DNA from 4 places in the Clostridium sediminicola genome. Region 1 is predicted to be linked to each of the others. Evidence: riboswitches for the same ligand, from Rfam matches in the RefSeq annotation. Region 1 holds a riboswitch; each other region holds the start of a gene.
The links. A riboswitch is a leader RNA that binds a small molecule or an ion and turns the genes downstream of it on or off. The one in region 1 is predicted to bind thiamine pyrophosphate.
Positions count from the first base shown of each region.

Region 1 (8,399 bases):
TTTGGATTATTTAGGTACCGTTACTAAAATTATAGAAAGAACCCCAGGTTACTACAATATATCTTGAGTTACTACATTGAATCCACCAGCCATTTATTTATAAAAAAAAAATGACTTAAGTAACAAATAAATGCTCTTAGTCATTTTTTCTATATCTAAATTTGTGGAATAATTATTTTGCTAATAAACCCTTCATTTTTTGATGTATTAAAATATACAGATCCTCCTACAAGATTGATTCTTTGTTCAATTCCATTAAGCCCATTTCCCTTTTTCAATTCATTACACCCTATACCATCATCAACAATCATTATATCTATACTGCTATTTTTTATAGAAACTGATACCAATATTTCATTAGCACTTGAATGCTTTAAAGCATTAGTTACAAGTTCAGTACACACTTTCTTTGAAATATCAAATATCTTTTCGTCAATTTTATGAAATGCTCCTTTAAATTTAAAATTAGTTTTTATTCCTACACTTTTTACATAGTCTAGCATTTTAACTAAATCTTTTTTTAAAAGCTCTCCATTATACGAAGTCTTCATACTATCCTTTTCAGAAATTGATTTCATATCCGCTACACCAATATCAATTGAATTTATAGCATTATTCAATGCATCTATACTCATTTTTCTATCTTTATTCTGATAAAGTTTTGATACTTCAAGTAACTTTATTGTAACAACAAGGGAATGTCCGATTATATCATGTAACTCTCTTGCTATATAATTTCTTGCACCAGCTTTTGAAGTTTCCTTTAGCGTTTCAATAGTATTTTCTAATCTTTTATTCGCTTCTACCAAATCAGACTGCTTTTTTATAAGTTCTGCTTCTACCCTTCTATAAGGTGTTATATCTCTTGCAGTAAGAACATGTTGAGTTTCTTTTATTGATGGTATGGTTTTTATACTTATTAACAAACGTAAATTATTAATAATAACTTCCTCTTCATGTTCTTTATTGTTTAATTTACTAACTATTTCATATTTATTTATTATTTCATTCAATTTCTCATAAGGGCTATCCCCAATTGTACTTTTTAGCTTCTTATTAATATAAATAACGTCAAATGTAGAATTAAGAACTCCAATAGGTGTATCTAATTTATGAATGATTTCATGACGCATAATTGGAGAAATATTAAAAAAATCATGCCTAAAGGTTGCATATACAAAGAGTATCGTCGACCAAGTAAATACAATAGGTGTAATATCAAATATAACAAACATTTCTAAAGAAAAAAGAAATCTATGCATTACCTTTGATACATATAAAAGATTCATAATTAACGGAATTATTATTGCAGCTGATATTAAATATTTAGATAAGCTATTCTTACTTTTAAACTGTTTGTTAAACATAAAAGTACAAAAGACTGTCCCCACAATTATAAACCCATATTCAAGAACCATATGCACATAAAATAAAGGTCCAAACTTATCTCCCCAAAAATCATAGCTACTGTAAAACAAATAATGATATGGATTAGTTAAAATAAACAAAAACTGCATAATAGGTAAGATATAAATAAACTTTCTTACCATTTTGGGAATTCTATTACCTTTATAATAAGCATAACTAAATTCCAAAAATGATATTTCTAAAACACAAGCACAGGCATAATAACCAACAATAAAACTCCACCTTAAATTTTCAGTAGGAGCTACTGTTTTAAATATCTTAAAAACCATCCATAATATCATACTAATCTGCATAACTAAAAAAGCCTTCAAAGATTGGTCTCTATTCACTTTCATATAAAAAATCATAAATGCAATAATAGAAATTATAATAGCGATTATATGCACAATACATATAGTAGCTATTTCATACTTTAATAAATAATCCACAATCATACCTCTATTCAATACCATTCTCTACTGCATATACTGCCAACTGTAATCTATCACTTATGCCTAATTTTTCATATATTCTACTCACTTTATTTTTTACTGTACCTTCAGTATAATTAAAACTTCCTCCAATTTCTTTATTGCTTTTTCCCATCACAATTAATCTAATAATTTCTATTTCTTCTAAAGAAAGAATATCCGTATATACTCTCTTATTGCTACTCATCTTCTTAAATCTATCAATCATAATTTTTTTTACACTGTTGTGTATAACAGTAAGTCCATAATTCACACATTTTATAGTTGCTATTAATTCCTCACAGTCAATATCTTTAACAACATATCCATCCGCCTCTCCTACAAATGACTCTATTATATTATCCGTATTATCAAATGTGGTTAAAATAATAACTTTAATATTTGGGTGCTTTTCTTTGATCATTTTCAAGGCTGAAATCCCATCTATATGTGGCATTTCTATGTCCATCAAAACTATATCAGGCATATTCTTATTACAAGATTCTATAGCATCTTTACCTGTTCCAACCATGTCCACTACAGTAATATCAGGATCACTGCTTATTAATTGTCCTATTGATTTTCTTAACAATACTTGATCATCAGCTATTATAATTTTCATTATTCTATCCTCCATAATATTGCATATATGCTGAAACAGCACTTCTAACATCTGCTAAATCTTTCTTAGCATCCAAAATTATATGCTCAATATCAAGAGCAAATTTTTCTTTATCCTGTTCTTGAATTAACTCCTGTATATGATTTCTCAATTCATGCATTGACTTTTCTTGATTAACTGCTATTTGGTCGAGAAGCATGTTTATCTCTTTTTCCTTTTCTAATCTATAAACGATTTTTGAGTAATGATACAATTTTTCATTTATTTTCTCTGTATCTGATTGTTGTTTTTTTAAATTATCTAACATTTTAATAAGTTTGGTTATATCTATAAAAGTTATAATGCTGCCAACTATTTCATCTTTATTTTTTAAATTTTTAATGTTATAAGAAAAATATTTGTTACTTCCTTCATCTAAATATTTAATAAATTTTTTATTATATGAACTTCTTATCATTATTTTCTTTTTAAATAATGGTTCTAAATTATCTACATCAATTTTCTTTACATTTTGAAAAACTTCTGATAATTCTGCACTATTATTCTTATGAATTACACTTCCATTAATATCAATAATAAATACATAATCAAGAATTAAGTCTTTTACATTATAAAAAATTGATGATGTTATTCTATAAGGTCTTAAATAATTAGCTATCAGATTAAACCCTATCAAAAATAGCAAATACATAAAAAGTTCGATAATATTATAAGAATGGAGTAATATTCCTAAGATATAAATTGAAAGCGGTATTATCCAAAAAATAAAAATAGCAATAGAAAATTTCTTATTATTGAAAAGTTTTGTATCAAAATCTTTATCTGGCTTTCGAAGGAAAATAAAGCTAGTTGAAATCAATATCAACCAAAAAGCAACATATAAAAGAATCATATATCCTATTCCAAACCTAATTGAAAAAAAGGAATATTCTTTTATAATAAACTTACTATTTAAAAGTGACATTAGTAGAAGTATTGAAAAAAACATACATGAAAAAATATTAACTAATTGTATAAATTTTTTTGTGATTTTGTAGTAGTTACTAATAACATACCTTAGCAAATAACCAAGTAACATATAATTTATAACCAAAAAAATCATACTTTCAATATTTTTTATTATATATGCAATGTATTCAGATATAATAACTTCTTCTACAAACCTTAAAAAGAGTAATGCTCCTGATAAAATATATATAGATAAAACGTACTTACTATCTTTGCTCCCAAAATTTCTATATACGCTAAGCATTGTACTAATAATTAAAAAAATAATGAGTATTGTTAAAAAAATAATAGTACAAAATTGATGCGTTGAATAATATCTCCCATCACCCATCTTACTTCCTCCAGAAAATTTACATACTTCCTATTTTTAGTATACACTACCCCAATGTCACTTTAAAGTAGCTTAAGTCACTAGTTTTTATATAAAATTATACTATATATTCTTCTTTAAAATGCTAAGTAACTATTATATAATTTAATATGTGTCTTTCTATTAGTATCTAGTAGAACATAGTTTTTAATAAAATCTCTATTAAATTAGTTAATCATAGAATTTAATAAAATAATCTATTGCAAAGCATAAATATAATTAAGAAAGGAATCAAATAATGAGTATTTTAACAGTAAAGAATTTAAGTCATGGTTTTGGAGATCGTGCTATTTTTGATAATGTATCCTTTAGACTTTTAAAAGGAGAACATATCGGTTTAATTGGTGCAAATGGTGAAGGTAAATCTACTTTTATGAATATAATTACAGGTAAATTAGAGCCCGATGACGGAACCATCGAATGGTCTAAGCGTGTAAGAGTTGGGTATCTAGATCAACACACATCACTACAAAGTGGAACAACTATAAAGGATGTACTAAAAAGTGCCTTTAAATATCTTTTTGATTTAGAAAAAGAAGTTACAACTATATGTGACAAAATGGGCGATGCTAACCCAGATGAACTTGAACAATTGATGGAAGAAATGGGTACAATCCAAGATATTCTTGATCATAATGATTTTTATATAATCGATGCTAAGGTTACAGAGATTGCTTCTGGTTTAGGATTGAATGATATTGGTTTAGATAAAGAAGTTCAAGAATTGAGTGGTGGACAGAGAACTAAGGTATTATTAGCTAAACTTCTACTAGAAAAGCCTGATATACTTCTTTTGGACGAGCCTACAAACTACCTTGATGAACAACATATTGTATGGTTAAAACGTTATTTAAATGAATATGAAAATGCATTTATCTTGATTTCTCATGATATTCCATTCCTGAATAGTGTAATCAATCTAATTTACCATATGGGTAATCAGGAACTAAATCGCTATGTAGGAGACTACGATAACTTCAAACAAGTTTATGAAGCTAGAAAAAAACAAGTAGAAGCAGCATATAAAAAGCAACAGAAAGAAATCGAAGATTTAAAAGATTTTGTTGCTAGAAATAAGGCTAGAGTTTCTACAAGAAATATGGCAATGTCTAGACAAAAGAAATTAGATAAAATGGAGCTTATAGAACTAGATAAAGAAAAACCAAAACCAACTTTCAACTTTAAACCTGCACGAACTCCAGATAAACTAATTTTTGAAACTAAAGATTTAGTAATTGGATATGATGAACCTCTATCTAAACCTTTGAACTTGCTTATGGAACGTGGACAAAAAATTGCTTTAGTTGGTGCTAACGGTCTAGGAAAAACAACTTTACTTAGAAGTATTTTAGGTGAAATTCCTGCCATTTCAGGTGAAGTTGAACTAGGCGACCATCAGCATATTGGATATTTTCAACAAGAGATAAAAGAAGCTAATTATAATAGTTGTATAGAGGAAGTATGGCAAGAGTTTCCTTCATATACTCAGTACGAAGTCCGTGCAGCATTAGCAAAATGCGGTCTTACAACTAAACACATAGAAAGTAAAGTGCTAGTCTTAAGTGGTGGTGAACAAGCTAAAGTTCGATTATGTAAAATAATAAACAGAGAATCAAATATACTTGTTCTAGACGAGCCTACTAATCACCTTGACGTAGATGCCAAAGATGAACTAAAACGTGCACTAAAAGAATACAAAGGTAGCATTCTTTTAATCTGCCACGAACCAGAATTCTATAACGATATAGTAACCGACGTATGGAACTGTGAGTCCTGGACGACTAAAATAGTTTAGAACCGCTTCGCAATTTTTTCTTGATTAAAATCATGAGCTATGCTAAGATAATTTTATAATAAAATAGTAAATTTTAACACAGGGGAGCTGGTAATTCCAGCTGAGAGTAAGAATTAAATTCTTAGACCCTTAACCTGATCTGGATAATGCCAGCGTAGGACGTTGTTTATGAAAATGTAATTTCTAACACAAATCTACGGATTTGTGTTTTTTTATTTCACTTCCATAAAAACTCTTTCACTCTTATTACCTTAGTTAAAATATTAATTGATATATTTGTTTGAAGGTTAACTCTCAACTCCTGTTATTGAAAAGGAGAATTTCTTATGAAAACCAAAAAATTAGTTTTTTCAGCACTATTAACTGCACTTGGCATCGTAACTGGAAGTTTAATTTTTTTCCCTGTTGGTGCCTCAAAATGTTTTCCTGTGCAGCATTTCATCAATGTCTTTTCAGCAATCACTCTCGGGCCTATCTATAGTGTATCTATCGCATTTTGCATTTCATTAATGCGAAATATTTTAGGTACTGGTTCTCTTTTAGCTTTTCCTGGTTCTATGATTGGAGCATTCCTTGCAGCTATGTTGTACAAACATACTAAAAAATATTTAATTGCTGTATTTGGTGAAATACTGGGAACAGGAATTATTGGTGGGATTATCGCATACCCTGTTGCTACCTTATTTATGGGTAAATCAGTTGCTTTATTTTTCTTTGTTATACCTTTTCTACTCAGTACTACAGTTGGAAGTATCATTGCTTATATATTGATAAAGACATTAGATTCAATGAAAATTCTAAAGCTAAAAGATAGCTTACATTAATAAACAAATTATTTCTAATGATTATACAAAAAGGCAGGTATATAATATGGCAAATAATGAAAACAAATTATCTTTTTGGAGTTTAGCATTTTTATGGTGCGGAGCTTCTATATCAATAGCTGAAATATTAACTGGGGGATTTATTGCTCCTCTTGGTTTTAAAATTGGTTTAGTAACTATTATAATTGGACATCTTATAGGTACAGTAATCTTAGCTTTAGGTGGAATTATAGGAACTCGTGAGAGAATACCCGCGATTACCTCAACAAGAATTTCTTTTGGACTATATGGCACTTATTTATTCTCTATTTTAAATGTACTTCAATTATTGGGATGGACAGCTATAATGATTAAATCAGCTGCTCTATCTTTAAATGTGATAAGCGATACTCTATGGAACATTAATAACATATCCCTTTGGATTATATTAATCGGATTATGTATTTGCTTCTGGATTTTCCTTGGAATAAAAAGTTTTAAGAAATTAAATGTTATAGCCGTTGTTTTATTGTTTGGTTTAACTCTTGTGCTTGCATCAGTTATATTTTCTAATCAAAGCTTGTTTAGTAGCATAGGTGATAATTCTATTTCATTCGGAGGAGCCCTAGAACTTTCTGTGGTAATGCCACTTTCTTGGTTACCATTAATCGCAGACTATACTAGATTTGCAAAATCTGAAAAAGCTGGTACTTACGGTAGTTTTATTGGTTATTTTTTAGGAAGCTCATGGATGTACGTTATTGGTCTAGGTGCTGCTATTGTTACTCAAAATCCAGATCCATCAGCTATTATGTTAGCTGCAAATCTTGGAATTACAGCCTTCGGAATTGTTTTCTTATCTACAATAACAACTACTTTTATGGATGCTTATTCTGCTGGGGTTACTTTTTTAAATCTTATGCCTAAACTTAATGAAAAGAAAGTTTCTATATTTATGACAGTTATAGGTACATTAATATCATTAGTATTTGCTATTGAAAATTACGACTTTTTCTTGTATGCGATAGGCTCAGTTTTTGCTCCATTATTTTCAATTTTACTAACTGATTACTTTATCATCAAGGTAAGAACAAAAGTTGACGAAAAACTTTTATTGAATATAGGTGCTGTTGTTGTATGGATTATAGGTGTTTCATTATACTATGTATTTATAAGGTATGATTTTATACTAGGGGCTACCCTTCCTACAATGATAGTGACTGGATTGTTGTATTTTGTAAGCTGGAGTTTTATGAAATCATGGAAGCTTAATGAAAAATAGACAGGTTATCTAAAAAAATAGGGACGATTCAAGATATATCAATCCTCCCTATTTTTTTAATCACTTATTACAAAAATTATTTAACTTTAATATCAAAATCTTTATCTATATAAAGATTTATATCTAACCCTTCTTTTATTGCTTCATCTAATGATTCATTATATCTTTTTTCTAAATCATCTAACCCTCTATCTATATCTATCTTTCCAAGTAGTATATTGGTAAATACTTCTGAATAGTCATCCCCCTCTAGTCTTAAAGCTGTAGTAGGTACCTGTTTTCTAAAATATGAATTAGGTGTATTTGCAAAAGATTTAAGTTGTTCTGTCTCTGGTTGTTTTATAACTATCCCTTCAATATCATCTGAATATGGTATATGCATTCCTGTCTCGTAAGCTTTTGCTAACGCTGCTTTAACTATAAACTTATATGCTTCCATTGTTTTTTCCTTTTTATATTCAGCAGCTTGCCCTATGCATACAAGACTTCCTGTTTGTAAAACTTCTTTATATTGTTTATTAGAATCAATTACTAATGGTTTTACGACTGCCCAATCAATATCTGTAGTGAACTGAGTTGTGAATACACCTACATCCCAGCTAGCAGCTGTTAACATACCAATTTTTCCTTCAGCAAATTGTA
Region 1 covers NZ_BAABMF010000006.1:79,032-87,430, forward strand. The annotation lists gene ACQ3F0_RS12045 (sensor histidine kinase) at 156-1,856, opposite strand; gene ACQ3F0_RS12050 (response regulator) at 1,867-2,499, opposite strand; gene ACQ3F0_RS12055 (hypothetical protein) at 2,504-3,838, opposite strand; gene ACQ3F0_RS12060 (ABC-F family ATP-binding cassette domain-containing protein) at 4,116-5,672, shown strand; TPP riboswitch at 5,743-5,851, shown strand; gene thiW (energy coupling factor transporter S component ThiW) at 5,999-6,496, shown strand; gene cytX (putative hydroxymethylpyrimidine transporter CytX) at 6,543-7,757, shown strand; gene ACQ3F0_RS12075 (ABC transporter substrate-binding protein) at 7,834-8,399, opposite strand, start outside.

Region 2 (8,399 bases), on a different contig from region 1:
TCTATAGCCTCATTAACTGTTCCTACCGAAACACCTAATATCTTATCTTCACCAATAGCTTTTCTAGCTTTATCTATAGACATATCATCTTGTCCAATATGTACTCCATCAGCATTGCTTTTTAAGGCAATATCTATATTATCATTAATTACAAAAGGAACAGCATATTCTTTAGCTAAATCCTTTATTTCTAAAGCTAAATTCAAAAAACTATTTTCATCTAAATCTTTTTCTCTTAACTGTAGAAACGTAACTCCATTGATTAAACTCTCCTTAACGTGAGTAATTAAGCTATCTTCTCCTAACCAGCTTCTATCTGTCACAAGATATAGTAATAAAGATTTTTTATCTACTTTCAATCTTAGCACCTTCTTTTAAAGTTTCCAACTCCATCAAACTAACTCCATCAATTAAATATGTTCTAAAAGAACCTGTTCCTTCTTTTCTAGCTGTTACCTTTTCATAAGCTTTTTCTCCAGATAACCCCATTGTTGTAATAGCCATAACAGTAGCTCCAAAAATATCATCTCTGTTTGGACCACAATATGTTGCAATAACACTACTTGTCATACAACCTGTTCCAGTAATTCTTGACATCATTTCATGACCATTACGTATCAAAGCTACTTTTTCACCATCTGTAACAATATCAATAGCCCCTGTAGCAACAATAACACAATTAAACTTTCTAGAGACCTTTTTTATAAATTCAATAGATTCATCGATATTATTATCTCCAATAACATCATCCTCTTGTACGTCAACACCACCTGTATTTTTTGAATTTGAGTTTAAAGCTTTTATTTCTGACATATTTCCTTTGATAACAGAAAAATTTATTTCTCCAACTAATGTTTTTACTGCAGTATTTCTTAACTTAGAAGCTCCTACTCCCACTGGATCTAAAACTACTGGTAAACCTAGTTCATTAGCTCTCTTTCCTGCTCTTACCATAGATTCTATCATTGCTGCATTAAGTGTTCCTATATTAATATTTAGAGCATTACTTATTGAAACAATATCTTCTACTTCATCTACTCCCTCAGCCATTATAGGTGATCCCCCTGCTGCCAAAACAATATTTGCACAGTCATTTACAGTAACATAATTTGTTATGTTATGCACTAGCGGTGGATTTAACTTTAGATTCTCTAATAATTTTTTAAACATTTAATCACTCCTTCTCTACTTTATAAAACAAATTAATTTATTTTTATTCAAAGCTCATGTCCCAAAAGTTCATCTCATGCTGGCACGCTTCAAGGAAAATATTTATCAATTTTTCTTCCTCTTCTTTATCAATTCCAATGCAAATTCTATCTAATAACTTACATGATTCTACACTAAACTCTTCAAATTCTTTTCCTGCATAAGCTTCAATCCATGGACCATAATAATTATTTGATAAACTATCACCACATTCTTGTTTTAATGTTTTCCCAATATATTCATATGTTAAAGTACATGGCAGCGCAGACATAAATATTTCTTTTATATCCCCACCCTCCGCAAAGCTTAGCATATAATCTAAATATTCTCTATTGGCAGGTTTTACTACCATATCATCAACTTTGTATACATCAAGATCATAATCGTGAAGATATTTTATATGCATATTGGTTTCATCAGACATTACTACTCCTATACACGTATGTAAAAATTGTAAGTCTTCTACCCTATTAACTAACAAGAATGCATGTGCATAAACTTTTGCATAGTCCTTAAGGTATAAAGAATCTTGGATCAAATAGTTTCTATACTTACCTCTGTCCAATGTTCCGTCCTTTAATCCTCTAATAAAAGGATGTTTCATATAATCCTCATAGAACTTTAAAACTCTTTCATCTTCTACTAGTCGTTTTGAAAAACTCATACTCTCACCTCAATTTCTTAGTTGTAACACTTTTAAATTTGTTAAAGGTATTATTGCTAGTACAACAACACATAGTATTGCTTCTACACCAGACCCTAATACATTATAGATAATAGAATAAGGCCATACATTCATACCTTCCGGCGCAAATTCTCCAAAGAAAATAACCCCTGATAATATACTAAAAAATATTGATATTGCGGATGCAGTAAGTGCTCCAGCCACTAACTCTGATTTCTTAAAAACTCCAAACATTGGTGTAAAAGCAATGGCCATCATTGAGCCATAATAATCTAATGGTATTTGAAGTGGGTAATATGGTGGCTGAATAATTATTTTTAAACTAGCAACAATTATTGCGCAAATTATTGCTTCTTCAGTGCTAAAAACTACAGCAAGAATCATTATTGGAAGCATAGATAATAAACTACACCCTCCACCTTGTGGAAATGGTACTAGTTTTATCATATAAAGAACTATGGTTATGGCTGCCACAAGACCAATTCTTGAAATCACTCTTGCCTCAAATTTAAATCCTCTCAATCTTTTGATACTTACTACTAATATTGCCAGTGTGAAAATAATTGCTAAAATAATCGCTATGTTCATTTTTGTTCCCCCTTGTAATATTTTGATATTCTAAAAACTACATAAAAAAAACGTGTTACCCAATTAGGCAACACGCTAAAATACGCTAAAACATATTCCTACGCTGGCATTATCCAGATCAGGTTTGAGGGTATTCATCGCATTAGATATCATCTCAGCCTGATTGCACAAGCTCCCCTGAATATTAAATTATAACTAAATTATAGAATTTTCCACAAAAATAGTCAAGCCCCTTTACAAAATATTTATTTCTGAAGCAATACAAACCATAATACTGTCCACTAGTTCTTTAGTACTCCTATCTACACCTCGTTCATAAAAAATTAATATTATATATTATTTATACTATATAATTCACATAACTCTTTATATTGCTACAACTACAAACAACTTCCATTGATTAAGAAATTTTTTTATTATAAAATGACTTTGACGTCGATTATTCCCGTAGATTGCCGGGACCCCTCATTTTTTCTATGATAGTTTACTACTTACTATCTATTTATGATTAAATATTTTACCAAACCTTAGGAGGATACAAATGATAAAATTTAAAAGTTTGAAAACTATTCTTTTAGCCAGTGCTTTAACAGTAGGCATTTCTTTTTTCTCAACAAATGATGTTTTCGCAGCAACTTATAAAATTCAACCTGGAGATTCATTATATAAAATTGGTGTTCTATTTAATACTTCTTCAACTATTTTGATGAATGATAACGGTTTAAAAAGTACAAGTATTTATCCTGGACAAGCTATCTATGTATCATGTGAAACTCATAAAGTACAAAGTGGCGATTCTCTTTACTTAATTTCAAAAAAATATGGAGTATCTATTAATAATCTAAGAAAAGCAAATAATATTTGGAATAACTATATTTATCCAGGGCAAACATTAAATATACCAGGCGTAAAACCACCTTCAGGAGTAATCAATTATTCTCAAAGTGATGTAGACTTACTGGCTAGATTAATAACTGCTGAAGCAGAAGGAGAACCATATGCCGGTAAAGTAGCTGTTGGTGCAGTAGTTATAAATCGAGTTCAAAGTGGTAGCTTTCCAAATTCAATAAGTTCTGTTATTTACCAAACAATAAATGGGTATTACCAATTTACACCTGTCCTTAATGGTCATATTTATAAACCTGCAACTGCAGACTCTGTAAAAGCTGCCTATGAAGCACTTAATGGACAAGACCCTACAAACGGTGCATTATTCTTTTATGATTCAACTGTTACAAATCAATGGCTTTTATCAAAACCTGTTGCTGTTTCTATAGAAAACTTAACATTCGCGTATTAATAAATGGTTGGATTTGAAACGATGATTCAATTATAATAAAGAAAAGATATGAAATAAACTACGAACTAAAACAGTGACAAGTGACAAGTTAAGGTATCCTCAACTTGTCACTTATCACTTATAACTTATCACTATAAATTGCGAAGCGCTTTTCTTCGCAATTTATTTAAGGGAGGAAAATCATGAATGATGATAAACTAAAGCATACTCAATCTTGTTGAGGTCCTAATGAAGAAGGTATAGGTGAATACCTTGGACAGAGTAAAGAAAATTGTTTGATTTGTAATAATAAACTTGAGTATTTGGATATTGGAAAAGAGTTTCTATGTATAAGATGTGGTAAAAAAGAAATAGGATATGTTTATTGTTCTAATAACCATTATATTTGTGATGATTGTCATGGTAAGGATTCATTCGATTTGATTCAAAAATTATCTCTTTCTTCAAAAGAATCTAACCCTTTAATTATTGCAGAAAAAATATTAGAGATATCTTCTATCCCTATGTTAGGCTGTGAACATGCATGGATTACTGCTGGTTCTTTTTTAACAGCTATAAGAAATCATGGAGAAATTAAAATTACAGATAATGAAATTAGAGAAGCATTAAATCGTACAAAAAAACAAGCCATAGGTGCCTATTGTGGTTTAACAGGAATTTGTGGAATAGCACCAGCTATAGGAGCTTGTTTTAGTGTTATACTAGGAGCAGCATGCCCTAAAAACAAAGAAACTGCTACTACTATGCATGTCGTTTCTCATATAATTGATGCTATAGCTAATGAAACAGGTCCTTGTTGTTGTAAAAATTTTATGCGCACATCTTTAATTGAGAGTTGTTATCTTGCAGAAAAACATTTAAATATAAAACTTCCACATGAAATACATATTGTTTGCAAAGATAATCACCGGCATCCTCATGGCTGTAGAGAAACTAAGTGCAGTTACTTTAGAGGAAAGTAATTATAAATTGCGAAGCGCTTTTCTTCGCAATTTATAGTTGACAGTCTACAGTAAAGGTTGATTTTCTTACAGAAAATCTTTAATGATTTAAGCTTTCGTTAGCTTCACTAACTGGAATAAGGTGCTTTTACTATCGCAAAAGGAAAGAAATATTAATATCAACACTGGTAAAACATTGCTAGAAGCTAAAATAGATTCTCTACGCAGTAACTATTCAAAATCTAGCTTTAAAAGAGTCTTCTTCAAAGTTTCAGCTGATTTTCGCAATTTTTCTAGCTCTTCTTCATTTAAAGGCACTTCTAATAGTTTTTTTACTCCTGATGAGCCAACTATTGCTGGAGCTCCAAGATAAATACCATCAATACCATATTCCCCTTCTATTATAGTGGATACGGTTAGAATTGAATTTTCATCTCTTATTATTGCCTCAACAATTCTTTTAACTGCTAAAGACACCGCATAATAAGTGGCACCTTTTCTGTTTATCACTTCATAACCTGCATTTTTAACATCTTGATGTATATTGTATTTGGATAAACCATCGCATTGCCTGCAAACATTCTTACAATACTCATTTATATTCATACCTGCCACAGTAGTTAAACTCCATGTTGCTATTTCAGAATCACCATGCTCTCCCATAATATACGAATGTACATTCCTTGCATCAATATTTAGTTTTTTGCTAAGAAGGTATTTAAATCGCGAAGTATCTAATACAGTACCTGAACCAATTACTCTTTCTTTTGGAAATCCAGACAACTTATATGTTATGTAACTTAGTATATCTACAGGGTTTGACACCACTAACAAAATTGAATTTGGAGAATACTCTGCAACCTTTGGAATAATATCTTTAAATATTTTATAGTTTTTATGTATTAAATCTAATCTTGTTTCTCCTTGTTCTTGGGGAGCACCTGAAGTGATAATGACTATATCCGAATCTAAAGTATCTTGATAATCTCCTGCAATTATATCAACAGGCTTAACAAATGAAGCTCCATGTGACAAGTCTAAAACCTCTCCAACAGATTTTTCTTTATTTATATCTACCATAACTATATCTGAAGCTAACCCTGCATTCATAAGAGTAAACGCAGTAGTAGACCCTACAAATCCAGCACCTATAATAGATATTTTTACTGGTGAACTTTTCATAATCCCTCTCCTCTTACGCAATATATAATAATTTATTATCTAAAGATATTATTTACTATTATAATAAAATTATATACTGGTTAAACTACTTTTCTATAAACTCAGAGGGTTTCCCTAAATAAAAGCCTTGTCCATAATCTACATCAATACTTTTCAATGTTGTTAGAATTTCTTCATTTTCAATAAATTCTGCTACTGTTGTTTTATCATATCCTTTTGCCATAGAAACAATAGATTTAGCTAGATATAGATTTTTTTCATTGGCATTTATATCTTTAATAAACGAACCATCAATTTTTATATTTTGGCATGGTATTTTTTTTAGATAACCAATAGTTGAATAAGCAACACCAAAATCATCTATTGAGAAAGTATACCCTTTATCTATATATTTACTGATAGTTTGTGTTAATAGATTTAAGTTTTGAACATTTTCTGTTTCAGTTATTTCAAATTCAATATTCTTATGATTTATGTTGTATTTATCAACTATATTACTTGCTTGCATTAAGTGAGTACTATCATTTAGGCATTTACCTGAAATATTAAAAGAAAAAATCAACTTATCTTCTATATCAATTTCATTTTTATACTTTAATGCTTTCTCTAATATAATAAGATCCATTTCTTCTATAAGGTTATATTTCTCACCTATTAAAATATATGGATAAGGCAATAAATAATGTTCGTTGCACTTTAATCTCATTAAAACCTCGTATTTAGCAATTTTATTCTTTTTGATATCATATATTGGTTGATAAAAAGGAATAATATTTTTATTTTTTATTACTCTTCTTAAAGTCTTTAATTTTTTATTGTCATTTTCAGCTTCTTCAATTAATTCTCTTAAACTTAAATTAATTAATCCAGTTGTATTATGTTGTTTTTTCCTAATAGAACTTTCAGCTATTCTAATATTTTTTTCAAGATTTTTTATTTCATATCCTTGGAAATCTACATATACATATAAAGAATCCAATGATAAGCTCTCATCACTTGCTTTAATCTCTATAAAAGAAATTTCATTTAAAATTCTTTCCATAATTCTTGTTAAATCTTTATTATCTTTATAAGTATAAAATGATAAGATAAAAATATCTTCATATCCTATAGATATTTTAGCTTGCTTGCCGATTATGGTCTTAAGTATTTTTGAGTAATCTTGTAATATTTTATCTATAGTTTCATTATCTAATTCAGACTTTAGTATATCTAAGTTGCTTATACTAATAAATAATAGTTTTAGGTTTTTCGGTGTTTTATATTTGTTTTTTAAATATCTTAAAAATTGATTTTGTTTCATTAGCCAAGTAGTATTATCATATTTTTGCAGTATATCAAAATACATATGGAAAAATGATACAAAAACCAAAATGCTTAATATTCCTATTATTATTAAGATGAACATATATTGTTTTAAACTTTTTTCTATCATTGATTTCTTTGCTATACAAAATACTTTCCACCCTAGTAGATTGCTTGTACTATAGTAGCTATCAACATGTTCATTTGAAGTACTAATAAACTCAATATTTTGGGATAGTTGTTCCAATATAAAGTTCCAAGAAATGCTATCATTTATATATTTTTTTGTTGGACTATTGTCATCAAAATTTGCAGAAAATGATTTACCAACAGAAGCTTTATTATGATTTATTATTATATTTCCTTCAGTAGAAATAACATTAATACAAAAAGTATCTTCTTTAGTAAGATTAAAATAATAATCACTTAGATTCTCTAACATTATGTCACCACTAATAACTCCTAGAACTTTATCATTTTTTCTTAGAGCATAACTAATTGATATACAAGGTTTAGAAGTATTTATATCCTCATAGACATCTGAAATTATAGGATAAGACAAAATAATTGAACTTTTATACCAATCTCTTTTCCTTAAATCCGTACTCATTTGAGATAACTTATTTTTTCCTGTACTAGTAATTAAATTACCAGTTTTGTTGCTAACGTAGTATAAAGAATTAATAATGTTATTAGAGTAACTAACTTTCCCTAAAACAGATAAAAAATCTACATTTTTGATTTCTCCACTTTCTTCGTCAATTGATTCTTTTAATAAATCTCCAATAGCCCCAATATAATTAGCATTAGTAGTAAACTCTTTTTCAAAAAAATCTGTGTAATAGCTGGATTTAATTTTTAAGTTTTCCAAAGTTTCCTTGTATAAATTGCTTTTATAATTTTGATAAATAATCGCTAAAGATAGGGTAATAATAACAAAAATCATTATTGTAGATAAATAATATATTTTATTAACCTTAATATTTTGCTTTTTATTATTCTTGATATCAATCACCCTCTGTCATTATTTTGTAAATATTATGTATTAATGTATTGATTCTCAAATCTTTCACTATAATTCTAGATTATCTCAACCTTAAATAATTGTCAATATTTAATATTTTTCATCATATTTATACTATTTTCTTGGAATGTTTTTCTATTGATAGGAAATACTATTTAAATATAA
Region 2 covers NZ_BAABMF010000001.1:45,948-54,346, reverse strand. The annotation lists gene thiE (thiamine phosphate synthase) at 1-368, opposite strand, end outside; gene thiM (hydroxyethylthiazole kinase) at 346-1,170, opposite strand; gene tenA (thiaminase II) at 1,214-1,873, opposite strand; gene ACQ3F0_RS00245 (energy-coupled thiamine transporter ThiT) at 1,883-2,482, opposite strand; TPP riboswitch at 2,561-2,672, opposite strand; gene ACQ3F0_RS00240 (cell wall hydrolase) at 3,024-3,782, shown strand; gene ACQ3F0_RS00235 (DUF5714 domain-containing protein) at 3,965-4,744, shown strand; gene ACQ3F0_RS00230 (L-lactate dehydrogenase) at 4,955-5,905, opposite strand; gene ACQ3F0_RS00225 (EAL domain-containing protein) at 5,991-8,081, opposite strand.
Region 2: another riboswitch for thiamine pyrophosphate. It lies ahead of ACQ3F0_RS00245 (energy-coupled thiamine transporter ThiT); the one in region 1 lies ahead of thiW (energy coupling factor transporter S component ThiW).

Region 3 (8,399 bases), on a different contig from region 1:
TATTGTGGAAAGGTCTTGTTTAATTTATACAGGTATAAAAAAATAATAAACCACTTTCTATAGATTAATATATACGGCGACTTTCGCATCATTAAATACTGCAGAACTGTTTGTTTTTTTCGACTCAATTTCTGAATACAAATCTATTTAAAAGGCGAATCTTGATTCGCCTTTTATTTCAAATCCCCATAAAACATCAATCCCACTACACAATAAACATACCAAGCTCTTTTAAAGTTCCTTATAAATCTCAACATTCTCAACAGCTTCATCAACTAACTTATCAATTTCTAGTATAGCTTCTGATTTTCTAATGTTTTCTACTCTTGGTTTTGTTTTTGGATGCTTTGGTAAAAATATTGTACAGCAATCTTCATAAGGAAGTATAGATGTTTCATATGTATCTATTTCCCTGGAAATATCCATGATATCTATTTTATCCATAGCAATTAAAGGCCTAAATACTGGCCTATCCGCCACATCATTACTAACCATTAGTCCTTCCATTGTTTGACTTGCTACTTGACCAATACTCTCGCCTGTAGTAATAGAATTGACATTATATTTCTCTGCCAATTCACAGGCCACTCTCATCATAAATCTTCTCATTATTATAGTAAGCTCATCTTCTCTACATTTATCTCTAATATCTAGTTGTATTTCAGTGAAAGGTATTACATATAGAGTTATTGTTCCTGTATAACTCTTGAGAATTCTAGCAAGTTCTTTAACTTTTTCTTTAGCTCTTTCACTTGTATATGGATGACTATGAAAGTATACACATTTTAACTCTACACCTCTTCTAGCCATTAAATATCCTGCAACTGGCGAATCAATTCCTCCTGAAAGCATAAGCATTGTACTTCCATTCATGCCATAAGGTAATCCTCCAATGGCTTTTATCCTTTCAGAATAAACATAAGCACTATTCCTTATTTCAATATTTACCCTGCATTGAGGATTATGAACATCAACTTTAATTTCATCCACATTTTCTAATACGTAGGCACCAATATCTCTACTTAACTCCATAGAATTCAATGGAAATGATTTATCTGCTCTTTTACCTTCAATTTTAAAAGTATTACACTTTCCTTCTTTCACTAATTTAACAGCAAGATTACCTATCAATTCCATATCCACATCTACCTGATATACTATACAAACCTCAGATACCCCAAATACTTTACTAACTCTATGAACTAACTCTTCAACATTCTCAGAATGTATAAACCACCTACCTCTATCTACAATAAATCCATATTCAATGCCTTTTAGTACAGCTTTAATGTTATTCTTTAATTTTTTTTCAAATTTATTTCTATTTAAACCTTTAAGAAAGATTTCTGATGCCATCTTTACTAATAACAATTTTCTCATCTTTACACTCTCCTTAAAAATTTCAAGCTATTATTTAAAATATCATATAAATAATCAACTTCTTCAATGGTATTTTTACTATTAAAACTAAACCTTATAGTACCTTCAATTTCTTTTCTTCCTATACCTATTCCTTTTAGCACGTGACTACCTTTAGTATTTTTTGAAGAACAAGCTGAGCCTGTTGATACAAAAATATTTTTTTCTTCCAATAAATGCAATAACACTTCCCCTCTTATTCCTTTAAACGATACACTTAATATATAGGGAGAAAAATTATCTGTTAATTTACTATTGATTTTTATGTCTTCTATACTAGACAGTTTTTCAATAAAATATGATTTAAGATTAAGTACTTTTTGATAATTGCTTTCTAAATCCTTATATATCATTTCTGTAGCCTTTGCAAATCCAGCAATTCCAGGAAGATTTTCCGTACCCGCCCTAAAGTTTCTTTCTTGTCCTCCTCCTAATATAATAGACTTTGGTATGAGCCCTTTTTTTATATATGCAATTCCTACACCTCTTGGTCCATGAATTTTGTGTCCACTTGCAGAAAGCAAATCTATTTTAGATTTTTTAACATCTATTGTATATTTACCAAAGCTCTGAACCGCATCAACATGAAATTTTGCTCTTCTACTTTTTTTCTTTAAAATGTTCCCAATAGTCTCAATATCTTGAACAGAACCTATTTCATTATTTACGTGCATTATGCTCAGCAATGTTGTTTTATCTGTGATACTTTCTTCTAAGGTTTTTAAATCTATTTGTCCATTCCTATCCACCTTAATATATGTAACACTACAATTATTTTTTTCTAATTCTTTAAAAGTATTCAATACACTAGGATGTTCAATATCATTTGTAATTATATGTCCATTATTTCCAACAAATCCTTTTATTAAAAGATTATTTGACTCAGTTCCACCAGATGTGAAAATAATTTCATCTTTACTACAATTTAGAACTTTTGAAACTTCTATTCTACTTTGTTCCATTTTTTGTTCAGCAATAATTCCAAGCTTATGAGCGGAAGATGGATTACCATAATAATTCCTCATAACATCGGCTACCTCGTTGATTACTTCATCATATGGTTTCGTTGTTGCTGCATTATCAAAGTAAACTTCCATAAAAGCACACCCTTTCTACTACTATTTATTGTTTCCATTATTCTGTACATTAAAACACTATTTATATTAATTACCCTTGAAATATGCTTATAAATATTTTATTATGCAATATTTACTTTTACTATACATTTACTAGGTTTTAATTCAGAGCGGTTAGTAGTTTTGATTATATAATAAAATGGAATAAAATAAACGGCACATTAATGCGCCGTTTATTTTATTCCATATTGAAATTATAATAATAATATATTTTTTTCTTTACATTCCGCAATTACTTTATCTGACCATACAGAAGCTTGAACTTCTCCAACATGAGCCTTTCTTAAAAAGAACATACATATTCTTGATTGGCCAATACCTCCACCAATAGTATAAGGTAATTCACCATTTAATAACATTCTATGAAAATCTAAACTTTCTCTATCACTACAACCGCTTATTTCAAGTTGATTTCTTAAAGCCTTTTCATCAACTCTTATTCCCATAGATGATAATTCAAGTGCACAGTTTAATATCGGATACCAGAATAATATATCCCCATTTAAATTCCAATCATCATAATCTGGTGATCTACCATCATGTTTAGAACCAGAGTTTAGTGTTCCTCCGATTTGCATAACAAAAACTGCACCTTTTTCCTTAGTAATTTCATTTTCTCTTTCTTTTGGACTTAATTCAGGATATTTATCTTCAAGTTCTTGTGATGTTACAAAAGTAATATTTTCAGGTAAAAACTTTTCAATTTCAGGATATAAACTATTAACATAGTTTTCTGTTTCTTTAAATACACTATAAATTTTATTTACAGTATTCTTCAAAAATTCTAAATCTCTATCTTTTTTGTTAATCACTTTTTCCCAATCCCATTGGTCAACATAAATAGAATGTAAATTGTCTAATTCTTCATCTCTTCTTATAGCATTCATATCAGTATATAAACCTTCTCCAACATTGAATCCATATCTATATAAAGCCATTCTTTTCCACTTAGCTAGTGATTGTACAATTTCTAAATCTGAATCTTTAACATCAAGGGCATCGAAACTTACTGGTCTTTCAATTCCGTTTAAATTATCATTTATCCCAGTATTCCTTCTAACAAATAATGGTGCCGAAATTCTCATTAAGTTTAATGCTTCAGATAAACTTTTTTCAAAATAATCTTTAGTTTTTTTTATACCTATTTCAGTTTCTCTTAAATTTAAAACAGGATTGTAATCCCCTAATTGTATTTTATTTTCCATGCTTTCTTTACTAAGGATATAGTTAAAATTACTAACCTTAATAAAGATTCACCCCCTTTAGTTCTAATTTAGCAATAATATTCTTATTTCTTAATCAATTATAACATATATGTCAACATTTTTTGATAATTTTATAACTTAATTTTTATTTTTTTTATTATTTTATAATTGTATGGTTAAACCACAAAAGTAAGTTGAACTAAAATCGACTACAGTATCATTTTTTTATTTTAATGCTACTAAACGTAAAAAAAATACCGATAAAGTTAAAATTAACTTCATCGGTATGTAAATTTATATTTCTCCAAGAGCATTCATCAATATTTTTTTATACTTTAAAAATTCTGGAGTCACTACAATGTCTTTTTCCCTAGGTCTAGAAAATTCAATATTTAATTCTTCTATTATTTGTGCAGGTCTTTCGCTCAAGACGTAAATTCTATCTGATAAATATATAGCTTCTTCAATATCATGAGTAATAAACATTACTGTTCTTTTAAACTGATTCCATATATCCAAAAGCCATTCTTGCATTTTAGATCGGTTTATTGCATCTAATGCTCCAAAAGGCTCATCCAGTAGCATTATCTCACTATCTATCAATACTGTCCGTAGAAGCGCTGCTCTCTGCCTCATTCCTCCTGATAATTCCTTTGGATACGCATTTTCAAATCCCTCAAGTCCAAATATGGGCAACAACTCTTTAACTTTATTTGAAGCTTCTTTTTTACTATATCCTTGTAATTCAAGGGGTAGCCTTACATTTCCTATTAAAGTACGCCAAGGCATTAAAAGATCCTTTTGATGCATATAACTCATTTTCTTCTTTATTTTTTGTAACGGCTCTCCACCAATTTCTACTCTTCCTTTATATTCTTGCTGTAATCCCGTCAATATATGAAAGATTGTGCTCTTTCCACATCCACTTGGACCTATAATTGAAATAAATTCACCTTCATCTACAAATAAATTAATCTCCTTTAACACACTCAGCTTATCATTATTAGAAATAAAATCTTTATGTAGATTCTTCAAAAGGATTTTAGGTTTATCCATTTAAAATACTCCTTATTTTTTAGGCAAAAACTTATTAGTAAATGCTTTTTCTGTATCAATTTTTTCAGAAATTAATTCATTATCAAAAAGCCAGTTTGTATAGTTATCCCAAACTTCTTTCTTTTGCACTCCCCATTGTGCAGCATCATCTTTATATTTTTTGCTTAAAAATTCTTGGCTTGCAATTACTAAATCTTTATCTAATTCAGGTGCATTAGCGATTAAAATAGTAGCAGCTTCACTAGGATTTTGTATTGCTTCTTCATAACCTTTCGCAGTAGCAGCCATAAAGTTTTCAACTAATTCTTCATTATTATTTATATTTGATTCATTAGTAATAATTACTGGAGTATAGTAATCTAGTGCAGCTTCTTCCTTACCTAAATCAACATAATTTAATTCTATGCCTTTTAATTTAGCTTCAACCCCAGTCCATCCTTCAAAAATCCATGCAAAATCTATATCATTTTCGCTAGAAGCAAAGAAGTCTGTTGCTCCACTAGTTAAAATCTCTACTTTATCAACATCAGCTTCATGCTTTTCCATCAAAGCCTTTAATGTTGCTTGTTCTATTGGTGAACCCCATCCGCCATATTTCTTTCCTTCAAAATCTGCTGGAGTTTCTATCCCTTTATCTTTAATAGAAGCAAAGCCAGAAGTATTATGCTGGATAACAGCTGCAATAGAAACCACTGGTACACCTTCCAATCTAGCCAATGTTACTGCTTCCTGATAACTAATTCCAAATTGTGCAGTATCTGCTGCAACTAATTGCTCTGCTGTTCCACTTGATGGCTGAACAATTTCAACCTCTAATCCCACTTCTTTATAATACCCTTTATCCTTAGCTACATATAGTCCAGTATGATTTGTATTTGGTGTCCAATCTAAAGTAACAGTTATTTTTTGTAATTCTTTTTCTTTTTCTACAGTTTCAGGTTCATTATTATTAGCAGCACATCCTGCTAATACCATTGTAGATAACAATACAGTTGTTACTAAATAACTTATTTTTTTTAACATTTTTTTCTCTCCTCTGTTTATCTTACCTATTCCAAGGCATTATTATTTTTTCTAAAAGTTCTATTAACTTAAAAAAGATTATGCTAATGAAAACAACTATTACTATGTCTGCAAATAAAGCTTCGGTTTTAAAAGAACTCATAGCACGTGTCATATAAACCCCTAAACCGCTTTTAGCTCCTATCCATTCTCCAATTACGGCTCCCATAATACTGTATGTAGCTGCAATTTTAAGCCCTGAAAAAAAAGATGGTAAGGTAGCTGGCAATTGTACTTTTGTGAAAATATCCCACTCACTAGCCTTCATTACTTTCATTATATTTACCATGTCTTTATCAACTCTTTCCAATCCCTCAGTAACGCTGATAACTATTGGAAAGAAGCATACTAACATAACAATTACTATTTTAGGAAGAATATCAAATCCTAACCAAATCATAAATAATGGTGCTAATGCAATAATAGGTACAGTTTGTGAAATAATAAAAATTGGATATAAAATTCTTTTTAATAATTTGAACTTGTTAATTAAAGCTGCTAATACAACAGCAAAAATAGTCGCCATTATAAACCCCATTGATGCTTCAATCAGCGTAGTCTTAGCATGCATTAATAATACAGTTTTTGTTTCTATTAGTGAATTTATTATTATCGTTGGAGCTGGAAGTATATACTTAGGTACCTCAAATTTATTAATAATTACTTCCCATAAAACAATAAGAAATATAATGAAAAGACTAGGTAAAACTTTACTTTCTGTATTTTCCAACCTTCTCATTCATAGTCACACCCTCAGGTTTATAGTCAATTTTCACCATGGAAACCACTCTACTAGCGCCTTCATTGACACATATACTTTGAGCTTCTTTTACAATATTCAACAATTCATCTAACTCGCCTTCCATAGTTGTTTCCATTGGTCCTACTTCATATTTTACCCCACTTTTTTGTATCAATTCTATTACCTTGTCTACTACTGGGTAAATTCTTTCTTCTGGAACAACAGGTAATATTTGTAGACTTACATTTACAACTGACATATTAAATCCTCCCTTTTCTAAAACAAAAAAACTGCTACCTTGAATAGGCACCAGTATACTACTAACTTTTTCCTACGCTGGCATTATCCAGATCAGGTTCATGGTCGGAATTTTCGTATCCCCTCTCAGCCAAAAACATTAGCTCCCAGATTATTATTTTTTCAATTGTTATTATATACTCTTTTTTGTAATTAATCAAGATTGTACTTACAAAAATTTAACTTTTTCATCATAAAACACTCAATTTATAGGTTCTTTTTAAAACTTCCTTGCACTTTGGATAATTAGAACATAAATAAAATTCTTTTCCTTTATTACGCCCTCTTCTTGTTTTTCTAAGTATCATCTCAGCTCCACAAACAGGACATAATAGTTTAACATTTTTATTTCGCTTTATATTGGATTGATTTTTGTCCATTTTTATCAATGAATCAGTTTCAATGGTGGCAACTACACAATCGATACTTCTTTCACTTTGAACAAATATCAAATCTAATTTTTCTTTTATCTCTTGTATTTCATACTTTTCCTTTTTCTTAAATCTTAATAAAGGCAAATTGGCCTCATTAAAAAGTGTATTTAGTATGCGATCTCTTTCTATTCTATTCATACGGTTATACGATTCCTCTTCTAATTCTATTCCCAAAATAGGTATTAAATTATTAGAGCTACATATTAAAAAGTCTATAGGATTCATAGTTATCTTGTTTATATTTTTATAATTACCTTTTTTTTCTTCAAATATTTCCATAAAAATTTCATTAATTGCCACTTTAGGGCATATCATAGTATCGTCCTGGATAACTTTTCTTAAACTACTGTAAAAGGCTAATTCTGTTTGAGATAATAACTGTTTTTTAGAAACATACATGTGCTTTTTATTGTTTATAAACATCATATCTATTCTCCTTTTTTATTATCAAAAAACTTTAATACATTATCAAACTTCAGTTAATATTATACCATATTTTTCTATATATTGGTATATTTTATATTTCGTGCTTCTGCTTACTATTAAATAAACTAATAAAAGACTGAAAATAGATTTTATAATTACAAATCTATTTCCAGTCCTTTTTAATTAGATATTCTAAATTTAATGTTATTTTTCTTTATTTGCTTCTTCAAACATTTCTTCATCCGCTTCTTCATCTACCATATCCCAAAAAGCATCACTAACTTTTTCAAATTCAGCATCATCTTCGATATTATTTAAAGCTACTTCTTCTCCATTTTCTTCATATCGGTATAATAAAACATCTTCTTCTTCCATAGGAAGCAATGCTATATATTCTCTCTCATCACAAGGGAAAATACCTACTACATTACATTTTAATTCTTTGTCATCGTCTAAAATTAAAGTCATTATTGACATGTCTTCACTTTCATGATTACAGTTACAGTCATGATCATGATTATGTTCGTTACAATTACAATTATGTTTATCCATTTTTAGTTCTCCTTTTGTTTAACTTAAATTAAACTTATTTTCTATTACAATGCTATTAAATCACGCCACG
Region 3 covers NZ_BAABMF010000003.1:407,474-415,872, forward strand. The annotation lists gene thiI (tRNA uracil 4-sulfurtransferase ThiI) at 232-1,380, opposite strand; gene ACQ3F0_RS08685 (cysteine desulfurase family protein) at 1,383-2,516, opposite strand; gene asnA (aspartate--ammonia ligase) at 2,750-3,760, opposite strand; gene ACQ3F0_RS08695 (ABC transporter ATP-binding protein) at 4,055-4,816, opposite strand; gene ACQ3F0_RS08700 (ABC transporter substrate-binding protein) at 4,829-5,839, opposite strand; gene ACQ3F0_RS08705 (ABC transporter permease) at 5,862-6,617, opposite strand; gene ACQ3F0_RS08710 (MTH1187 family thiamine-binding protein) at 6,589-6,879, opposite strand; TPP riboswitch at 6,932-7,038, opposite strand; gene ACQ3F0_RS08715 (DUF2726 domain-containing protein) at 7,109-7,777, opposite strand; gene ACQ3F0_RS08720 (DUF1292 domain-containing protein) at 7,982-8,329, opposite strand.
Region 3: another riboswitch for thiamine pyrophosphate. It lies ahead of ACQ3F0_RS08710 (MTH1187 family thiamine-binding protein); the one in region 1 lies ahead of thiW (energy coupling factor transporter S component ThiW).

Region 4 (8,399 bases), on a different contig from region 1:
CATATTTTCTGATTTTAGGGAAAAGTTGTTCTTGTTGCATTACTCCTCCACCCATTATAATTTTTTGTGGAGATAAAATTAGTATATAATTAACTAGCGCTTGCGCTAAATAGTAAGCTTCAAAATCCCAAGCTTTGTGATCATTTGGAAGTTCATGACCTTTGACTCCCCATCTCTCTTCAATAGCTGGTCCTGCCGCCATGCCTTCAAAACAATCTTTATGATAAGGGCATTTACCTTCATAATTATCATCTTTATGTCTTCTTATAAGTATATGTCCCATTTCAGGATGAAGTAAGCCGTGTACTAGATTATTTTCTACAACCGCTCCTGCACCTATACCTGTTCCTACCGTTATATATAGGCAAGAATGAAGACCTTTAGCAGCTCCCCAAGTAAGTTCACCTAAAGCAGCCCCATTAACATCAGTATCAAAAGACATTGGTACATCAAAGTGTCTCTTTAATTCATTAATGATATTATAGTTTGTCCATGCTACTTTTGGTGTTGTTGTTATAGCACCATAAGTTTTACTGTTCTCGTCTGGATCTATTGGTCCAAAAGATCCCACTCCCATTGCAACAAAGTCCTTACCTTCAAAAAAACCTATTACCTTTGCCATAGTTTCATCTGGAGTTGTAGTTGGAAAAGATTCTTTTTCTAGAATTTCACCTTTTTCATTTCCAATTGCACAAACAAATTTAGTACCTCCTGCTTCAATACCTGCAAATAACATAAAATACCCCCAATTCTTTTAGTTGTAAATTGTAACTTATAACTATCGTTTTTATCTAGCTCGATAGTTATAAACTTTCCATTCTTCATCAACTTTCCTTATCAAATAAGTCCATTGATAATCAATAATTTTCTCTTCTCCACGAGTAATTTTCTTTAATTTTTCATCCACATCTATTTCTGCACCATCGCCATCTATTCTTATATCAATGACTGAAATATCTAAAAACTCTTCTGTTATATTATTTCTATCAAATCTTGTAATATACCTAGTTACAGGACTTTGTGGCACGATATAATTCATTATATGTTCGTTTACTTCATTTACATAATCTTCCCAAGCTTTATCAAAATCATTAATCAAACTAATTAATTGTGTTTCATCAATATTTTTAATGGTTTCAACATTAATACTATTCAAATATAATGTGTCAACAAGTAAACTACCATAACATATGGCTCCTCTTATTCGCTGCAGTTGTGATACATTGTTTGCAATTTCCTTTACACTTCCTGTGCTAACATTATATCTACATAGAGTTCCATTCTTTAATATATAATAGACATATCCTATAGCAGCCTTCATCTCACTAATATATTCGTTTTGGTCTAGTAATATAAGTTGCTCTTCTCCAAGAATATTGGTTTCAATATCAAGATTGCTTTTATAAATTCCCCACTTAGACTCCTCATTTATTTTTATATAAAATATCTGACCCTCCACTACATCATAACTAACAACTTCATCATCTATTAACTTTGTTTTTCCATCAGTATAAGATACAAACAAGTTATTAATGGCACCTTCTGAACCATCTAAAACATAAACGAAATCATTCTCAACTGTAAACATTTTAATATCATAACCTGTAAAAACATTCTTTTTATCGCCTTTTTTATTCATCCTGATTAACCTACTTACACTATCCGTATTAATGTAATATACGTAATCACCATAAATTTTGAATATTTCTGACAAGTTTTTCGTTTCTTCTTTATAATGAGTTATTATTCTAAGATTTTCTCCAGTAGTATCCATAGTATAAACTAATAATTTATCCCCTTGAGTCGCACTAAAATAGAGTTTATCATTTTTTATATCAATAAGTTCCTTAACAATAAATTTATTTTCTTCAAGTAAGCTCTTTATTGTCCCTTTTGAAATACTCGCTATACGAATATCATTATCTTTTATATAACAAATATCATCATCATTAATAAGAATTTTATCTAAAAGTGATTCTTCTTCTGAAAGTTCGCTATTTATATTTTCAATAGATTTTTTTATATTCCCTCCATTTATATCAATAAAATAGAGTCTATTTACTGAATCTTCATTTACATAATAAAAAATTCTATCATTATTTATAGTAAAATCTTGAATCTTCTCATTAGACCTTAGAACCTTGTCCACTTTACCCGTGTCCTCGTTTATTTTGGAAATATGGTTTTCTTTGTCAATATAATATAAGTATTCATTATAGAGCTGCTCCTGATAATTATCTCTGTATGAATGTACTTTAGTAGCTTTTAATGTGGTACCAACCTTTTCTTCCTCAATTTTAGCGGAATCCTTTAAATCATTATCCATTTCTGCATGGCTAACTCCATTTTTATTTTCTATATTATAATCATTAGTTTTTTTTCCACAGCCTGATATTGCTAGCGCCAAAGTTATTAACAGTATTGCTGTTCTTTTCACAATAGTCCTCCTCTGTTAGTTCCAGTTACTCATATAAACAACCACTTTATGTTTACATCCTCTTCTATTTCTATTTTTCTATCTTCTCTTATTATATCATGATTAAGCCACAAATCTATCTTTCAACATAAGATAATAATTCAAAAGAATGAAATTTATAACTGATTCAATCAATAAAATATAACACAAAAATAAAACCTGAGCATATGCTCAGGTCTCATTTTTATATGTGATTAGAATAGAAGTTTCAAGTTTATACCTTTTTACTTCTAGGCTATCTTTGCCAAATAATTAAATCATATACTATATTCTATCCAATTCCCATTCATCTTAGTACCAACTGATAACTCATTCAAGAATATTATATCACTTTTTTTAATATTTATCATGTAAATTCCTAAACTTTTTACAATAAACACAATATTTTTTTAGTTTATTTTTCTACAAACTATTAAAAAAAACACATGGGAAGTTTGTCCCGAATACATTAACAACTTTTCTGCATTCGGGAAGTTTGTCCCACGCACTAAGAATATTTTACCACATTTCCATATTTTTTCAATTAACTATTTGTAAATTTACTTCATTTCTAGTTTTTCAAATACACTTCTTGAAACCATCAACAATACTCCTGAAAGTAAAATATTATATGCGATCATAGCAAGATATCCAAGGTATTTAGCTGTAGCTAAATCTCTTAAAAAAACTAAGATCAATATATTCGCAGCCAATCCTGGAATAGTTATGACTATTACAAGTAAGAATTTAAAAAATACTTCTAAATTTTTACTGTGTACAGAGCCAAAAATGCTTCTTGCCCAAACATCTCCATAAATAAACACTGACCCATAGGTTGTAAAAACTATTATACATAACAAAATAGTTATTGGATCCGCTCCTTTAATTATCCCCGCTACTAAAAATAATGCTATACCATCAATAAAGTGTTTTATATTATCAGCTAGTGTTGCATAGAAAACTTTACTAGCTGAGCTTGCAGGTATCAAAAAAATATACGGCTTAGTATTTTCATATATCCATTTTCCTTGGAATGAAAATATAAATAGCATGTATACAGAAAAATAAAGTATAGTGTCAATACCCTGAACACTTCTTAAAAAGAATGAATACACAATTGATGAAACCAAAAATACTATAGTACTTGTATCTATAAATAAAAATCCCGCTTTTCTATATTCAAGCATATGTCTTTGGAATATAGCTTTTGCGCCTGTACCTGTAAATTTAGAATTTACTTTTCTAAGCTTTTTATTCTTCATTCCAGCATACATGGACTTTCCTTCTTTTTTTAATTTTATAACTTCCTCATAGTTTTCAGTAGCACCTAACACATCTTCATAGTAATCTGTATTAACCATAACTAAAATAGCAACAACTACGGCATAAAATCCAATTAGTAAAACCATATTAATCCATACTGTAGCATTTCCAACTCCGATAGCACTTAGAAGTAGTGCTTTAATCCACCCAAAGAAAGGTAAATACATAAACAATTGTGAATTAAACAATACATTGGCTGCTGCAAACATGTCTCTTGTCTTGTAAAGGTAAAATAGATATGCTATTACAATAGCTGCTAATAATATATTAATACCTTTTTCAATAATGTACTTTGTCATTTTACTATTTGAACTTAATGAGTAAATTAATATTGATAAAACAGATGTAGTTAACAAATATATAAATACTGCAAATAATGCTATTAAAATACCTTCATTAGACAATGCAAAATTGTTCTTTATATTTGGGATTTGAAAAACAAATATAAACAAGAAAAATATTGTTCTATATAATTGTTTTATAAATCCATATATCAATACTTTTTTTTGAGACACAGGGGATGTAAACACTAAGTTAACATCAGACTGTCTAAAAAACGTTCCACCATTTTTCACAGCAGCCTTTATAAGTAATAATGTTCCTATTACTAAAAGACCTGTTACAATCATCCCAAAAATTTCAGGTGATGCCTTTGAGACTAAATTTGATGGCATGATAAAACTTATTACTATCATACCTATAAAAAAGGCAGCTCCTAAAATATATCCTATTAATGCCAATGGTTTTTTCTTTAAATCTAATAAATGATTTTTAAAACTTTTCCTCATTATATAAAACAAAGAAGACAATACTATCCCTCCTTACCTTCTGTCACTTCAAAAAATCTTTCTTCCAAAGATTCCCCTGATTTTTCAATTTCAAGTCTAGTTCTTGAAAGCACAATATTACCTTTATTCATTATTAATGCCTTATCCCAAATTTCCTCTATTGAATCTATGATATGCGTACTTATTAAAATAGAACATCCTTGTTCTCTAAGTTCCACAAAGACTTTCTTCAATTCTTTGATTGCTTTAGGGTCTAGTCCAATCATAGGTTCATCAAATAAAATAACTTTTGGCCTCACAATAAGTCCACAACATATACTCACCTTTTGTTGCATACCTTTAGAAAGCTCTTTTCCTAATTTTTTTCTTTTATCTGTTAAATCAAATCTCTCCAATAATTCTTCAGCATATTCTTTATATTCCCCAACTTTATAAGCATGGGCAATGTACTCCATATGTTCTTCCACAGTTAACATATCAAAAAGAGCAGGTGTCTCCGGAATATATGCAAATATTTTTTTTGCTTCTACTGTTTTATTTTCAAAATCACCTATCTTAATATTTCCATCATACTTCAAAAGTCCTGTAATGCACTTAATAGTTGTACTTTTACCTGCTCCATTAGGCCCAAGTAAAACTGCAATTTCTCCAGGATCGACTTCAAAACTTATATTATCAACAGCTGTAAAATCATCGTATTTTTTAGTTAAATCATTAACAAATAACAAATATAATCCCCCATTCCTTTTCAATTCACAATGCACAATTAATGTTGATTTTCTTGCAGAAAATCTTCAACTAAGCCTTTATCTGCTTCGCAGATTGGAAATCTGTACTTTTGCTATCGCAAAAGGAATCCTTAATTATGAATCATGCATTGATATAGATAAATCTACGCAGTAGTTTATCTATCATTATACACTATTCTATGTTAAAAAGGTTTCAAATTTGTTACAAATTAGAAATTGTTTATTAACAATTTGTCTATAAATTTGATATTATTTTCTTTATATGTTATAATTCTTCATGTAAATTAGATTTTATAAAATTGAATACAATTTGTTACTAGGGGAGCTTGTTTAACAAGCTGAGACTGAGATATTTTCTCTTACCCTCATAACCTGATTTAGATAATTCTAACGTAGGGAAGTAAAGTTCGTAATATATAGTTAGCAATGTACAGCACAGAATTAAATAAATATTCTTCATTTTTATGAATTATTTAATTAATTTGGGTGCAGTATTTCTACAAAAACTATAACGCGCAAACTTTAGTTTGGGTGTTTTTTTTATTTCATTGTAGACTATTTAGTTTACGTAAGAATTATCTATAGACAGACAACTACAACTATTAATTTGTGTAATGTTTGTCTCTGTATTATGAGGAAGCTGAAAATGCTTCCTCTTTTTTAATTACAAAAGCTTTAAATCAAAATCTTTCACGTTAGTGAAAGGTATCCACAATTGTGCATTACGCATTAGAAAAAAAGGGGGTTTTTTAATAATGAATTATTCAACACAAATGGATGCCGCTAAGAAGGGCATTATTACAAAGGAAATGGAAATTGTAGCAAAGAAAGAGAACATGGACATTGAAGTATTAAGAGAATTAATTGCAAAGGGACAAGTAGCAATACCTTCTAACAAAAATCATAAAAGCATAAAACCTGAGGGGGTAGGTAACGGACTCAAAACAAAAGTCAATGTAAATTTGGGTATCTCTAAAGATTGTTGTAACATTGATAAAGAACTTGAAAAGGTTGATAAAGCCATAGAAATGAAAGTTGAATCTATTATGGATTTGAGTTGCTATGGAAAAACTGAGGAATTTAGAAATAAATTAATCCAAAGATCCTCTGCAATGATTGGAACTGTTCCAATGTATGATGCTGTAGGCTTCTATGATAAAGAACTAAAAGATTTGACTGTAGATGAATTATTAAGAGTTATTGAAAAACATGCAGAAGATGGTGTTGATTTCATGACTATTCATGCAGGTATAACTCGTGAAACAGCTGCTGTTTTCAAAAGAAACAAGCGAAAACTAAATATTGTCTCTAGAGGAGGTTCTTTAATTTATGCATGGATGGAATTAAATAATAAAGAAAATCCTTTTTATGAACATTTTGATAAAATCCTAGATATATGTGAAAAATACGATGTTACCATCAGCCTAGGTGATGCTTGTCGTCCTGGTTGTATTGCTGATTCTACAGATGCTGCTCAAATAAAAGAGTTAATGGTTTTAGGTGAGCTTACTTTAAAAGCATGGGAAAGAAATGTCCAAATTATAATAGAAGGACCTGGTCACATGTCAATTGATGAAATCGCAGCAAATGTTGTTTTAGAAAAAAAATTATGCCATGGTGCTCCATTTTATGTTCTAGGGCCTTTAGTTACTGATGTTACTCCTGGATATGATCACATTACTAATGCAATTGGTGGTGCAGTTGCCGCTGCTGCTGGTGTAGATTTCCTTTGTTATGTAACTCCAGCAGAGCACTTAAGACTCCCAACATTAGATGATATGAAAGAAGGTATCGTTGCAACAAAAATTGCAGCACACGCTGGTGATATTGGAAAAGGCATAAAAGGTGCTAGAGATTGGGACAATAAAATGGCTGATGCTAGAAGAGATTTGGATTGGGAAAAAATGTTCGATCTTGCTCTTGAATCAGAAAGGCCAAGAAAATATAGAGAAGAATCTATACCTCATGATGAAAAAACCTGTACAATGTGCGGCAAAATGTGTGCCGTTAGAAATATGAATAAGGTTATTGATGGAGAGAATATTAATATTTTGAGAGAAGACTAGCAAAAAACTAAGTTTACTTTGTAAGCTTAGTTTTTTTATATTTTATTTAGTTTTAAGCTTTCACATAGTGAAAGGTATCAATAATTGTGCACTGTGCATGATTAAAGACTACTCTTCAACTTTATATACCAATTGTCCATTATTGTCCTGAACCACGATATTGCTCCCACTATAAACTTCACCTTTTATAATCATTTTAGCTATTGATGTTTCAAGGGCATTTTGGATATATCTTTTTAACGGTCTTGCTCCATAAACGGGGTCATACCCTTCTTTTGCCAATAGCACTTTTGCTTTTTCGGAGACGTTTAGGGAAATATCTCTTTCTGATAGTCTTTCTTTTATTTCTTCTAAGAAAATATCAATTATTTTTTCTATTTGTGTAATGGAGAGAGGTTTAAACATTATTATATCGTCAAGTCTATTAAGGAATTCTGGTTTGAACCTTCTTTTTAGCGTATCCATTACTTGTGATTTAATATTTTCTTCGATATCATTTTCTTCTTTGTTTTCTAATAAATAGGAAGAACCAATGTTAGAAGTCATTATGATTATAGTATTTTTGAAATCAACGGTTTTTCCTTTATTATCAGTTAACCTTCCATCATCTAGAATTTGTAAAAATATGTTGAATACATCATCGTGTGCTTTTTCTATTTCGTCAAATAGAATTACACTGTAAGGTTTTCTTCTTACTGCTTCTGTCAATTGACCACCTTCGTCGTAACCTACATACCCAGGAGGAGCTCCTATTAATCTTGAAACTGAGTATTTTTCCATGTATTCAGACATATCTACTCTGATGATATTCTCTTCACTATCAAATAATGTTCTTGCAAGGGTTTTTGCAAGTTCTGTTTTACCTACACCTGTTGGTCCTAAGAATATAAATGAACCTATTGGTCTTTTTATATCTTTAAGTCCTGCTCTTGCACGAATTACAGCATTGGCAGTTGAGATTACTGCTCCTTCTTGACCGATTACTCTTTTATGTAATTCATCTTCCAGTCTAAGGAGT
Region 4 covers NZ_BAABMF010000027.1:33,942-42,340, reverse strand. The annotation lists gene ACQ3F0_RS24410 (ROK family protein) at 1-736, opposite strand, end outside; gene ACQ3F0_RS24405 (DUF5050 domain-containing protein) at 788-2,437, opposite strand; gene ACQ3F0_RS24400 (putative ABC exporter domain-containing protein) at 3,016-4,587, opposite strand; gene ACQ3F0_RS24395 (ABC transporter ATP-binding protein) at 4,590-5,294, opposite strand; TPP riboswitch at 5,624-5,731, shown strand; gene thiC (phosphomethylpyrimidine synthase ThiC) at 6,071-7,381, shown strand; gene clpB (ATP-dependent chaperone ClpB) at 7,490-8,399, opposite strand, start outside.
Region 4: another riboswitch for thiamine pyrophosphate. It lies ahead of thiC (phosphomethylpyrimidine synthase ThiC); the one in region 1 lies ahead of thiW (energy coupling factor transporter S component ThiW).